Regions from separate parts of the Enterobacter kobei genome, predicted to be linked through region 2. Evidence: predicted binding sites of a transcription regulator. Region 2 holds the regulator's gene; each other region holds the start of a gene.

Region 1 (4,699 bases), 1.5 Mb from region 2:
CAGCACGCGGTTGACCGCTTCTGCAACGGTGATGCCCTGGCGATCCAGCGCTTTGCCCGCTGCTTTACGCGTTTGCACGTCGCGGGTCATCTTCGGCGTTTTACCGAGCAGAACGTCCAGCGGCAGATCGATCGGCTGGTTGTCGAAATGGGTGTCGCTCAGGGTCAGGTGCTTCTCTTCGGTCGCTTCGCCGATGACGGCATACGGCGCGCGCTCACGGCGGCACAGCTCGTCAAACAGCGGCAGTTGATCCGCTGCAACCGCCAGAACATAACGTTCCTGGGATTCGTTACACCAGATTTCCAGCGGGCTCATGCCTGGCTCATCGCTCAGGATATCGCGCAGGTTGAAGCGGCCACCGCGTCCGCCATCGCTCACCAGCTCCGGCATGGCGTTAGACAGACCGCCCGCGCCCACGTCATGGATAAAGAGAATCGGGTTCGCGTCGCCCAGCTGCCAGCAGCGGTCGATGACTTCCTGGCAGCGACGCTCCATTTCCGGGTTGTCGCGCTGAACGGAAGCAAAGTCGAGATCCGCATCTGACTGACCGGAGGTCATGGAGGATGCCGCGCCGCCGCCCAGGCCGATGTTCATCGCCGGGCCGCCCAGCACGATCAGCTTCGCGCCAACCACGATCTCGCCTTTCTGGACGTGATCGGCACGGATATTGCCGATCCCACCCGCCAGCATGATCGGTTTGTGATAGCCACGCAGCTCTTCGCCGTTATGACTGTCCACTTTCTCTTCATAGGTACGGAAGTAGCCGTTCAGTGCCGGACGGCCAAATTCGTTGTTGAATGCCGCGCCGCCCAGTGGACCGTCGGTCATGATATCCAGCGCGGTCACAATGCGCTCTGGCTTGCCGAAATCCTCTTCCCATGGCTGCTCAAAGCCCGGGATGCGCAGGTTGGAGACGGAGAAACCAACCAGGCCCGCTTTTGGTTTCGCACCACGTCCCGTTGCACCTTCATCACGGATTTCACCGCCTGAACCGGTGGCCGCACCCGGCCACGGGGAAATTGCCGTCGGGTGGTTGTGGGTTTCCACTTTCATCAGGATATGCGCAGGCTCCTGATGGAAGTCGTAACGACCGGTAGCGTGGTCGGCAAAATAGCGCCCAACCTCGGAGCCTTCCATCACCGCGGCATTGTCTTTATAGGCAGACAGCACGTGGTCGGGGGTTTGCTCCATGGTGTTTTTGATCATTTTGAACAGCGATTTAGGCTGCTGTTCGCCGTCAATAATCCAGTCGGCGTTGAAAATTTTATGGCGGCAGTGCTCGGAGTTGGCCTGCGCGAACATGTAGAGCTCGATGTCGTTCGGGTTGCGGTTCAGCTTAACAAACGCATCCTGCAGGTAGTCGATTTCGTCTTCTGCCAGCGCCAGGCCGAGACGCAGGTTAGCGTCAATCAGCGCCTGACGGCCCTGCCCCAGCAGGTCTACGCTTTGTACCGGCGCAGGCTGATGGTGGGAGAAGAGCTTCTGTGCGTCATCAAGAGAAGCAAACACGCTTTCCATCATGCGGTCATGCAGCTCGGCGGCAACCGCCTGCCACTGCGCGTCGCTCAGGGTCGAGGCGTCAACGTAGTAGGCCACGCCGCGCTCCAGACGGTTAATCTGGCTCAGGCCGCAGTTGTGGGCAATGTCGGTGGCTTTAGAAGACCAGGGGGAGATGGTGCCCGGACGCGGCGTCGCAAGGATCAGTTTGCCGGTTGGCGTATGGCTACTCAGATTTGGGCCATACTTGAGCAGGCGTTCCAGCTGTACGCGCTCCTCTGCATTCAGGGGGGCATTCAGGTCAGCAAAATGGACATACTCAGCGTAAATATTGCTTACCGGAAGGTCGGCCGCCTGAAAACGTGCCAGCAGTTTATTAATACGGAAGGCAGACAGTGCAGGCGAACCACGCAGAATTTCCATCATAAGTCTCTCGTCTTCGAAGCGCCGGGGCGCTTTCAGTGTGCGCAAGGGGGGAAAACGGGCGTCATTATAGAGAATCCTGAGCGCCGACGAAACCGTTTGCGTGGAAATAAAATTGGCGGAGACATTTAGCAATAGATGTGACCTGTCTCTCTAATTGGTTGCCAAGTGGCGCAAGTTTACGCAAAATGCCGCTCATTCAATGGCAAACCTGATTATCAAACATGGCTACAGCATACTGAGGCAACCGGCGTCGCAGAGAATTAACTAATTGAAAAAATTAAAGATTAATTATCTGCTCATCGGCATTGTTACGTTGCTGCTGGCAGTGGCCCTCTGGCCTTCCATCCCCTGGTTCGGTAAAGCCGAAAACCGTATCGCCGCCATTCAGGAGCGGGGGGAGCTGCGCGTCAGTACGCTCAACTCTCCGCTGATTTACAGCGACATTAACGGCAAAATTATTGGCCTTGATTATGAACTGGCGCAGCAGTTCGCCGATTATCTTGGCGTGAAGCTTAAAATTACCGTTCGCCAGAATATCAACCAGCTGTTCGACGACCTTGATAACAACGATGCCGACATACTGGCAGCCGGTCTGGTCTATAACAGTGAGCGTAGCAAAAACTATCAACCGGGCCCGACCTATTACTCCGTTTCGCAACAGCTGGTCTATCGCGTCGGGAGTCTGCGGCCACGCACGCTGGCCTCCATTAACGATCAACAGCTGACCATTGCGCCCGGCCATGTGGTGATTGAGGATCTGCGTGAGCTGAAAGAGAAGAAATACCCCGACCTGAGCTGGAAGGTTGATCCGAAACTGGGCACAACGGAGCTGCTGGAGCAGGTAAAAGATCAGAAACTGCCCTACACCATTGCCGATTCGGTTGCGATCAGTCTGTTCCAGCGCGTGCATCCTGAAATTGCCGTAGCGCTCGACGTTACCGACGAGCAGCCGGTGACCTGGTTTAGTCAGCTCGATGACGATCAGACTCTTTCTGCGGCCATGCTCGATTTCTATAACACCATCAATGAAGACGGCACGCTGGCGCGGCTGGAGGAAAAATATCTCGGCCACGGTGATGACTTTGACTATGTTGACACCCGCAGCTTCCTGCGCGCGGTAGATAGCGTCCTGCCAGACCTGCAGCCATTATTCGAAAAATACGCCCAGGAGATTGACTGGAAACTGCTGGCGGCTATTTCGTATCAGGAGTCCCACTGGGACACCCAGGCCACCTCCCCGACCGGCGTGCGTGGCTTAATGATGTTAACCAAAAATACCGCGCTGAGCCTGGGCGTGAATGACCGTACCGATGCGGAACAGAGCATCAGCGGCGGGGCTCGCTATCTTCAGGATATGATGGCCAAAGTGCCGGAAACGGTGCCGGAAGAGGAACGGATCTGGTTTGCGCTGGCAGCCTACAATATGGGCTACGCGCATATGCTTGACGCGCGGGCGCTGACCGCGAAAACGAAAGGTAACCCGGACAGCTGGTCAGACGTAAAGCAACGTCTACCGCTGCTAAGCCAGAAGCCGTGGTATAACAAGCTGACTTACGGCTACGCGCGCGGACATGAAGCCTACGCCTACGTGGAAAATATCCGTAAGTATCAGATTAGCCTGGTCGGCTATCTGCTCGAGAAAGAAAAAGAGGCGACAGAGGCAAGACAGCTGGCTGAGAGTTATCCGGTTGTGGCGCCGGACGAGCTTAATCGTCCGACAACTTCAATTCTGCCTTTTGTTGCTTTTTCTGCTGACGGCGCATTCGAAAGAAATCGCTTAATAGCGCCGAACACGCTGGTGCAAGTACCCCACCGATAGTTTTCACCTGGTGATTCATCCCTGGATGACCCAGCACGTCCAGCAGAGAACCGGCCGCACCGGTTTTTTCATCCCGCGCACCAAAGACCAGCGTACCAATCCGGCTGTGCACCATCGCGCCGGAACACATCACGCACGGCTCAAGCGTGACATACAGCGTGGTATCAAGCAGACGATAGTTTTGCAGCACCATTCCGCCCTGACGAAGGGCCATTATTTCAGCGTGCGCAGTCGGATCGTGACGGCCAATCGGGCGGTTCCACCCTTCCCCTATCACCTGGTTATTGTGGACAAGCACGGCACCCACGGGCACTTCTCCCTCGTCCCAGGCGCGCTGGGCAAGCGTAAGCGCATGGCGCATCCAGTATTCATGATCGCGTTCAGGGTTGCACAACGGTTGATACTCCAGTCTAAAAGCGGGCGGCATTATACACACCCGCTATAGATAAGACTATTCGAGTTGCTGAAGTTCGCCTGCGGGCGTGACGCGCCAGCGATGCTGGCAAAAATAGAGCAGCGGGTTGTCCTGTTTGCTGTCGCTGTAGCCGCTGTAGAGACGCAGCGGCGTGCCGATGCGTTTCTCCAGCTGCACCACTTTTTCATGCCCCAGGCAGCGCATACTCAGTACCCAGCCGCCGTAACCACGGGCAATTTGTGTGGCGATAAGATTCACGCGCGGCAGCCAGGGCGTATCAAAATAAACCTGTTCAACCAGCGTCTGCGGGGAGCCCGTGATCAACCAGATGTCGGCATCGTTGGCGTCGAGGTAACTGGTGAGGCGCGCCTGTACAACCGGGAACGCGGCGACATGACCGCGAAACCAGTGCGCAAACTCCTTTTCGAGCTGTTTGAGCCGCGCTTCGCTGTGGCCAAACGTACATCCCCAGAGCAGCAGGCTCATCGGCCAGCGCGCCGCCCGGCCTTTCACCAGCAGCACGATGCCGATCGCCGGTAACA
Region 2 (4,699 bases):
GGCGCACCAGTACCGACAGCTCTTTGCGCACGTCCGGACGTTCACCCGCGCTGCCTTTCGGCAGGGAGAAGAACAAGGCCACCATCGCCACCACGCCCAGCCCGGCGGTTGCCAGGAATGACATACGCCAGCCGATCGCTTCACCCAGCCAGGTCGCAGCCGGTACGCCGCCAATGTTGGCAATCGTCAGCCCCATAAACATGGTCGCCACGGCGCTTGCCTGCTTATGTTTCGGCACCACGCTTGCGGCCACGACCGAGCCCAGCCCAAAGAACGCGCCATGGTTCAGGCTGGTCAAAATGCGCGACAGCATCAGGGTGGTGTAGTCAGGTGAAATGGCAGAGAGCACGTTGCCCAGGGTGAAAATCGCCATCAGGAAAATCAGCGCATTACGGCGCGCGCGGTGTGAAAGCAGTAGCGTCATCAGCGGCGCCCCCACCATCACGCCGATGGCATAAGCGCTGATTAACATCCCGGCCGCAGGGATCGAGACATCCACGCCCCGGGCGATAACAGGCAGTAACCCCATCGGGGAGAATTCGGTGGTGCCAATCCCAAAAGCGCCAATCGCCAGGGCAAGCAGGGGAAAATTGATTTTCATGCGTCAACTCCGGATGCCGTGTCATGTCGTGACACAGAACAAAGAAGCGGAAAGCATGACATCAATCACAAAAAATGAGAAGTTAACAAAATGGCAAAAGATTTTTGCCTGAGAAGTAACAATCCGGTAAACCGGGAGGGAGAAGATTCTCCCTCCGCGTAAATCAGTGCAGCACAGCCGTCAGGCCAGCCGCCACAATCAGCGCCAGCACAACGATGGTGGTGAACAGCGAAAACTTCAGATCGGAACTCATCAATTTTTCTCCTTTTAATCCCCCCACGAAAAGTGAGCTTGCTCATTTTTGCACAGTTTACGTCAAAAATCTTCCCGGATTTAAGCTGATAACCACTTTACCTCTTCCCCTTTTCATCAAGATAGGACAAAATTCCACGCTAAATTTATTAGCGTACCGGCCATTGACCCCCTCCTGACGTCCCGTGTCGTTTTCCTGGCGTACCGCAATCTAAAATTGCGTGATAAGGGTGAGAGAAGGCAAACGTTTACCTTCAAGTATTTCAGGAGTTTAGGATATGGTCTGGAGTGACATTTAATGGCAACAATTAAAGACGTAGCAAAACGCGCAAACGTTTCCACTACAACCGTATCACATGTAATTAACAAAACCCGCTTTGTGGCGGAAGAGACGCGCAACGCCGTCTGGGCAGCAATCAAAGAGCTGCACTACTCGCCAAGTGCGGTTGCGCGCAGCCTCAAGGTGAATCACACCAAATCGATTGGTCTGCTGGCGACCAGCAGCGAAGCGGCCTATTTTGCTGAGATCATTGAGGCGGTAGAGAAAAACTGCTTCCAGAAAGGCTATACCCTGATTCTGGGCAACGCGTGGAACAGCATTGAAAAACAGCGAGCCTATCTCTCCATGATGGCGCAGAAGCGCGTGGATGGCCTGCTGGTGATGTGTTCCGAGTACCCGGAATCCGTACTGTCGATGCTTGAAGAGTATCGCCATATCCCGATGGTGGTGATGGACTGGGGTGAAGCCCGTGCGGATTTCACGGATTCCGTTATCGACAACGCCTTTGAAGGCGGCTATATGGCGGGCCGTTATTTGATCGAACGCGGTCATCGTGAGATTGGCGTGATCCCGGGTCCGCTTGAGCGTAACACCGGCGCAGGTCGTCTGGCTGGCTTTATGAAAGCGATGGAAGAAGCACTGATCACCGTGCCAGAAAACTGGATCGTACAGGGTGACTTTGAGCCGGAATCAGGCTACCGCGCGATGCAGCAGATTGTCTCCCAGCAACATCGTCCTACCGCCGTTTTCTGCGGGGGCGACATCATGGCGATGGGCGCGCTCTGTGCGGCCGATGAGCTGGGTCTGCGCGTCCCGCAGGACATTTCCGTGATCGGCTATGACAACGTGCGCAACGCGCGCTTCTTTACCCCTGCGCTGACCACCATTCACCAGCCGAAAGATTCGCTGGGTGAAACGGCCTTCAACATGCTGCTCGACAGGATCGTCAACAAACGTGAAGAGTCGCAGTCCATTGAAGTCCACCCGCGCCTCATCGAACGCCGTTCCGTTGCGGATGGTCCGTTCCGCGACTACCGTCGTTAATCGCTTTACGGAGCCAGTCACACTGGCTCCCGTAACCATTCCCGGTTAAGCGTTTCGCTGTCCCCCAGATAATCCAGCAGCCAGGCCATAGCAGGTGAAACATCATTTTGTTGCCAGGTCAGACAGCAAGCCGCATCCGGGAACGGATTCTCCAGCGTCAGTTCAACCCACTCGCCGGTGTCGATTCGCGGGCGCGCAAAATGAACGGGCACCATCGCGACGCACAGCCCTGCACTGAGGCAGGTCGCCGACGATTCCCAGTCCGGGGCGACCACGCGACGCTGGTTATCCAGCAGCCAGGTGATACGCTTGGGCAGCGAGCGGGAGGTGTCCTCCAGCACCAGCGACGGCCAGTTACGCAGGGTATCGTCGCTTAACGGCCCCTCCATGGCCGCCAGGGGATGATCGCGTGCCACTACGCATTTCCAGCTCAGCATCCCCATATCGCGAAAGGCATAGCGTCCCCCAACCGGAATCGCCTGCGTCGCCCCAATCGCCATTTCTACCCTGCCGTCCGACAGCGCGTCCCACACGCCGTTGAACACTTCCTGCGAAACACGCAACTCAACGTCAGAAAAATGACGATAGAAATCGACGATCATTTGCCGGGTGCGTTCCGGCTTCACGATATTATCGACCGCGATGGAAAGATGCCCCCGCCAGCCGTTAGCGATCTGCTGACACTGTTCGCGGGTGATCTGCATTTTTTTGATAACAGAACGCCCTTCTTTCAAAAACCACGCCCCGGCAGGCGTTAATTCCACATCACGATGTCGCCGTTCGAACAGCGGAACGGCCAGCCACTCTTCTAGCTGACGCACCGTATAGCTGATTGCCGACGGGACGCGGTGCAGTTCCTGCGCTGCTCCGCTAAAGCTGCCGTTACGCGCGACAGCATCGACCACTTCAAGAGAATAATCTGACCACATTTTCTGCCTGCAAAAAATTTGAATGCACCCGCCAAATATTAGCGTTTCACAAGCCGCTTTGCACTCCCTACACTCTGCGCCAATGTACACCTGCCTCCTCAGGAGAAGAAAATAATGCAACCCAGGAAAGGTTTTTTAGTCTGGCTCGGCGGCTTAAGCGTGCTGGGCTTTTTAGCCACCGATATGTACCTGCCGGCTTTCGCCGCCATGCAGGAAGATCTGCAAACCCCTGCCGCCGCGATCAGCGCCAGCCTGAGTTTGTTCCTCGCCGGTTTTGCCTTCGCGCAGCTGCTCTGGGGACCGCTCTCGGATCGCTTTGGCCGCAAGCCGGTACTGTTGCTGGGTCTGGCCATTTTTGCCGTGGGCTGTCTGGGGATGCTATGGGTTCGCGACGCCACCTGGCTGCTGGTACTGCGGTTTATTCAGGCAGTCGGCGTCTGCGCCGCAGCCGTCACCTGGCAGGCGCTGGTCACCGACTACTATCCGGCGAACCGTACAAACCGAATTTTCGCGACCATTATGCCGCTGGTGGGGCTTTCCCCTGCCCTCGCCCCGCTGCTGGGTAGCTGGATCCTCGCGCATTTCGACTGGCAGGCCATCTTTGCCACGCTGTTTGCCATCACGCTGGTACTGATGCTGCCGGCGTTTGCCCTTAAGCCCGCGCATAAAAAAGAGGCGCATGCCGACGCCAGCCCAATTACCTTTGCCTCCCTGCTGAGCGCCAAAGCGTATCGCGGTAATGTGCTGATTTATGCTGCCTGCTCGGCGAGCTTCTTCGCATGGCTGACCGGTTCACCCTTTATTCTGCACGATATGGGCTACAGCCCGGCGGCCATCGGTCTGAGCTATGTTCCGCAGACCATCGCGTTCCTAGTTGGCGGGTACGGCTGTCGCGCGGCGCTGCAAAAATGGGAAGGCCAGCAGATGCTGCCGTGGTTGCTGGTGCTGTATGCGTTGAGCGTTATCGGGACCTGGGCCGTCGGCTTTATTCCCGGCGTCGGTCTGGCTGAAATTTTGATTCCATTCTGCGTAATGGCCATCGCGAACGGCGCGATATACCCTATCGTTGTGGCGCAGGCGCTTCGTCCCTTCCCGCAGGCGACAGGCCGTGCGGCCGCACTTCAGAATACGCTGCAACTGGGGCTGTGCTTCCTGGCCAGTCTGGTGGTCTCGGCGCTGATTGCCACACCGCTCCTGACCACCACCAGCGTGATGCTGGTTACCGTTGCGCTGGCCGGCATGGGCTATCGTATGCAGGCAGCCGCGCAGCGTGCGCAGGATAACCGCGCGCAGGCAGAAACGTCACATGCGTAATTACTGCAAAAATTATGTAACTTTTCGGTGATTAGGTTGCTAACAATTTTCTATTGAATCACCAAATTTTGCGGCCTATACTAAATTTGGTTCGATTAAATACGATAAATATTAAGTGTTAACGGGAGCCGGAGTGCTCCCGTTTTACCATGGAAGGCATTTCGGCAAGGGTTATCTCCCTTCCTCTGTTCTACGTCGGATACTAGCCTCGCGGTATATACCGTGAGATTTCTCACAAACCAAAAAAAGCGTCTACGCTGTTTGAAGGTTCTGATCACA
Region 3 (4,699 bases), 1.3 Mb from region 2:
TAGAGGCGGTCGGAGGTGTCGTAGTCGGTTGAGACCGTTTCCGGGTTACAGTTGACCATGATGGTCTCGTAACCGTCTTCGCGCAGCGCCAGCGAGGCGTGTACGCAGCAGTAGTCAAACTCAATGCCCTGGCCGATACGGTTTGGACCGCCGCCCAGCACCATAATCTTGTCGCGGTCGACGGACGGGTTCGCTTCACACTCGTCTTCATAGGTGGAGTACATGTACGCGGTGTCGGTGGAGAACTCCGCCGCACAGGTGTCCACGCGCTTGTAAACCGGGTGCAGGTCATACTGGTCACGCAGCTTGCGGATTTCCGCTTCACGTACGCCCGCCAGCTTGGCCAGACGCGCATCGGCGAAACCTTTACGCTTCAGCATACGCAGGAAGTCTGCGTCCAGGCCGTTGATGCCCAGCTCTGCCACTTTCTCTTCCAGACGCACCAGCTCTTCAATCTGCACCAGGAACCAGCGGTCAATGTTGGTCAGGTTGAATACGCCGTCTACTGACAGGCCAGCACGGAAGGCATCGGCGATGTACCAGATACGCTCTGCACCCGCATCTTTCAGTTCGCGGCGAATTTTGGTCAGTGCTTCCGGGTCTTCCAGGCTAACTTTCGGGTCAAAGCCGGTTGCACCCACTTCCAGGCCGCGCAGCGCTTTCTGCAGGGATTCCTGCTGCGTGCGGCCAATCGCCATCACTTCACCGACAGATTTCATCTGGGTGGTCAGGCGGTCGTTCGCACCGGCGAATTTCTCGAAGTTGAAGCGTGGAATTTTGGTCACAACGTAGTCGATGGACGGTTCGAAGGAGGCTGGCGTGCGGCCACCGGTGATATCGTTCATCAGCTCATCGAGGGTGTAACCCACCGCCAGTTTCGCCGCCACTTTCGCAATCGGGAAGCCGGTCGCTTTGGAGGCCAGCGCGGAGGAACGGGACACGCGCGGGTTCATTTCGATAACAATCAGACGCCCCGTTTTCGGGTTCACCGAGAACTGCACGTTTGAGCCGCCGGTTTCCACACCGATTTCACGCAGCACCGCCATCGAGGCGTTACGCATGATTTGGTACTCTTTGTCGGTCAGCGTCTGGGCTGGCGCAACAGTGATGGAGTCGCCGGTGTGGATACCCATCGCATCGAAGTTTTCGATGGAGCAGACGATGATGCAGTTGTCGTTTTTATCACGCACCACTTCCATCTCGTACTCTTTCCAGCCAATCAGCGATTCATCAATCAGCAGCTCTTTGGTTGGCGAGAGATCCAGACCGCGTTCGCAAATCTCTTCGAACTCTTCGCGGTTGTAGGCGATACCGCCGCCGGTCCCCCCCATGGTGAAGGATGGACGGATGATGCACGGATAGCCCACTTCAGCCGCAACGGCCAGCGCCTCTTCCATATTGTGCGCAATACCGGAACGCGCGGTGTCGAGGCCGATTTTCTTCATCGCCACGTCGAAGCGACGACGGTCTTCTGCTTTATCAATCGCATCGGCGGTCGCGCCAATCATGGTCACGCCGAACTCGGCCAGCACGCCCTGACGCTCCAGCTCGAGCGCACAGTTTAGCGCCGTCTGGCCACCCATGGTTGGCAGCACAGCATCCGGACGCTCTTTCTCAATGATTTTGCGTACCACTTCCCAGTGAATCGGCTCGATGTAGGTTGCATCCGCCATTTCCGGGTCGGTCATGATGGTCGCCGGGTTGGAGTTGACCAGGATAACGCGGTAACCCTCTTCACGCAGGGCTTTACATGCCTGCGCACCGGAGTAGTCAAATTCACAGGCCTGGCCGATAACAATCGGGCCAGCGCCAAGGATCAGGATGCTTTTTATGTCTGTACGTTTTGGCATGGTCTTCTCGGCTCCTGATTATTTAGCGGTCTTACGGTATTGCTCGATAAGTTCGATGAAGTGATCGAACAGCGGCGCGGCGTCGTGCGGGCCCGGGCTGGCTTCCGGGTGGCCCTGGAAGCTGAACGCTGGCTTATCGGTACGATGAATCCCCTGCAGGGTGCCATCGAACAGTGATTTATGCGTCACGCGCAGGTTAGCCGGCATTGACGCTTCATCGACGGCAAAACCGTGGTTCTGCGCGGTGATCATCACCGTGTTGTTATCAATATCTTTCACCGGGTGGTTACCACCGTGGTGGCCGAACTTCATCTTGATGGTGTTCGCACCGCTCGCCAGCGCCAGCAGCTGATGGCCGAGGCAGATGCCGAATACCGGGATGTCGGTTTCCAGGAAGGACTTGATGGCGTCGATAGCGTAGTCGCACGGTGCCGGGTCGCCAGGACCGTTAGAAAGGAAGATGCCATCCGGGTTCATCTTCAGTACGTCTTCGGCAGAGGTTTTCGCCGGAACCACCGTCAGACGGCAGCCGCGGTCAACCAGCATGCGAAGGATGTTGCGCTTGGCGCCGAAATCATAGGCCACCACGTGGAACGGCAGCTCGCTCTCTTTTTTCGCTTCCGGCAGGTCGCCTTCCAGCGTCCAGCTACCCTGCGTCCAGCTATAGGCTTCAGCGGTAGTCACTTCTTTCGCCAGGTCCATGCCGTTCAGACCCGGGAAGGCTTTCGCTTTTTCCAGCGCCAGCGTGGCATCGAGGTTATCACCCGCGATGATGCAGCCGTTCTGTGCACCCTTCTCGCGCAGCAGACGCGTTAACTTACGGGTATCGATATCAGCAATCGCCACGATGTTATGGCGCTTCAGGTAAGACGAGAGATCTTCAGTGCTGCGGAAGTTGCTGGCAATCAGCGGCAGGTCGCGGATGACCAGGCCTTGCGCATGTACCTGAGAAGATTCTTCGTCAGCCGCATTGGTGCCGACATTGCCGATATGAGGATAAGTAAGAGTAACGATTTGGCGAGAATAGGAAGGATCAGTGAGGATTTCTTGATAACCGGTCATTGAAGTATTGAAAACGACTTCCCCAACCGCCGAACCCGTTGCCCCTATGGCCCGACCGATAAACTGGGTTCCGTCTTCCAGAACCAATAGCGCTGACTTAATCAAAACACCCTCCAGAGAATATTCACTCACTTTATTTGCATATTAATTCATAACCATGTCATGAATCAATGCAAATGTGTTGCCAGCGGATTTTTGGCAAACGGCGGCATTCTGGAGACTGGGAGGCTAAAAGTCAACTTAAAACGGATATTTTGTTTATCCTTTTGCAAGCCTGGCGAGAGTAAAGCCACTTAAGCGACAAAAAGATCAGGTAAATCACTGTAGAAAACGCTTGCGTGCAAGGTTTAATGAAAAATTATTCGGCGAGGCAGTAAAAAGTGGACCAAATGGTCAAAATTTACATTTCAGTAACGAAAACAAGAGATAAAAACGCTTGTTTTTAAGCTTTAGAGCAAAAATTAAAGAAAATGAGGCAAAATAAAAGGGCAATAAAATATTGCCCTATGCAATCAATATATTACGACTGCAATAACCACATCACGATGGGTAATAATGCTTACAGATTGTTGAGATCAAGCACATCTCGCATATCAAAAAGGCCGCTCTTCTTGCCTTTCAGCCACAAAGCGGAACGCACTGCACCATTGGCAAACGTCATTCGGCTGGAAGCTTTATGCGTAATTTCGACGCGTTCGCCAATATCGGCGAACATCGCCGTATGTTCGCCGACTATGTCACCCGCACGGACGGTAGCAAAACCAATCGTGCCCGGTACGCGTTCGCCGGTATGACCTTCGCGGGTATAGACCGCGCAGTCTTTTAAATCTTTATCAAGTGCATGAGCAATCGCTTCGCCCATCGCCAGCGCCGTGCCTGACGGCGCATCAACTTTGTAGCGGTGGTGCGCTTCAACAATCTCAATGTCGGTGTAGTTGCCCATCACCTTCGCCGCCTTCTCCAGTAGCTTCAGCATGACGTTAACGCCCACGCTAAAGTTTGCCGCGAAGACAATCGCAATTTCTTTCGATGCATCCTGGATGGCCTGCTTACCTGCGTCGTCAAAACCGGTGGTGCCGATCACCATCCCCTTACCGTGCTGCCGGCAAAACGCCAGATGCGTCAGCGTCCCTTCCGGGCGGGTAAAATCGATAAATACATCGAAGTCATCCTTAACCGCTTCCAGGCTGCTATGTACGGTGACGCCGGTCTTTCCTGCGCCCGCCAGTTCACCTGCATCGGCTCCCAACAGTGATGACCCTTCACGCTCCAGCGCCGCGCCCAGTGCCACGCCATCCATCTGAATTGCCGCCTGAATCAGCTGACGGCCCATACGTCCACCCGCGCCCGCAATGGCGACACGGATCTGTGCATCATGCATAGTTATTCTCTTACGTAAAAATGATGTAAATCGTTTTCAGATTAACCAGCCTTCGCAAAGGCTGCCAACTGAAAACACCGATAATTAGAATTTAACGTGAAACAGACTTAAATATCAGTAAAAGACATGATTTTGTCGTCACGATAAAGTACGGGGCAAAAAAAAGGCCAGCACATGAGATGCTGGCCTTTCATCAGATAAGGGGTTATTCCACTTCGCGCGCATCGATACGCAGTTCTTTCGGGACCTCGAAAACAATGTTCTCTTCGCGTCCTTCGAGCGGAACCGCTTCGCCGCCGCCGAGTTCCTGCAGGCGGACAATGACGTTCTGCACCAGAATATCCGGCGCGGAAGCGCCTGCGGTCACGCCGACGCAGGCCGCATTTTTCACCCACGCTTCCTGAAT

Evidence for each region. Region 2 encodes PurR, which represses purine synthesis genes. Its sites were predicted from a motif close to CANGCAAACGTTTGCNTG; they were not measured.
Region 1: purL (phosphoribosylformylglycinamidine synthase) is a predicted target of PurR. The motif match lies at 2,009-2,026, and genes of this name have one in related genera.
Region 3: carA (glutamine-hydrolyzing carbamoyl-phosphate synthase small subunit) is a predicted target of PurR. The motif match lies at 3,236-3,253, and genes of this name have one in related genera.

The regions. Positions count from the first base shown of each region.
Region 1 covers NZ_CP017181.1:3,506,034-3,510,732, forward strand. The annotation lists gene purL (phosphoribosylformylglycinamidine synthase) at 1-1,923, opposite strand, end outside; gene mltF (membrane-bound lytic murein transglycosylase MltF) at 2,192-3,742, shown strand; gene tadA (tRNA adenosine(34) deaminase TadA) at 3,630-4,169, opposite strand; gene yfhb (phosphatidylglycerophosphatase C) at 4,194-4,699, opposite strand, start outside.
Region 2 covers NZ_CP017181.1:1,999,483-2,004,181, reverse strand. The annotation lists gene BFV64_RS09640 (MFS transporter) at 1-601, opposite strand, end outside; gene cydH (cytochrome bd-I oxidase subunit CydH) at 765-854, opposite strand; gene purR (HTH-type transcriptional repressor PurR) at 1,152-2,177, shown strand; gene punR (DNA-binding transcriptional activator PunR) at 2,195-3,106, opposite strand; gene punC (purine nucleoside transporter PunC) at 3,221-4,420, shown strand.
Region 3 covers NZ_CP017181.1:649,822-654,520, reverse strand. The annotation lists gene carB (carbamoyl-phosphate synthase large subunit) at 1-1,850, opposite strand, end outside; gene carA (glutamine-hydrolyzing carbamoyl-phosphate synthase small subunit) at 1,869-3,017, opposite strand; gene dapB (4-hydroxy-tetrahydrodipicolinate reductase) at 3,472-4,293, opposite strand; gene ispH (4-hydroxy-3-methylbut-2-enyl diphosphate reductase) at 4,499-4,699, opposite strand, start outside.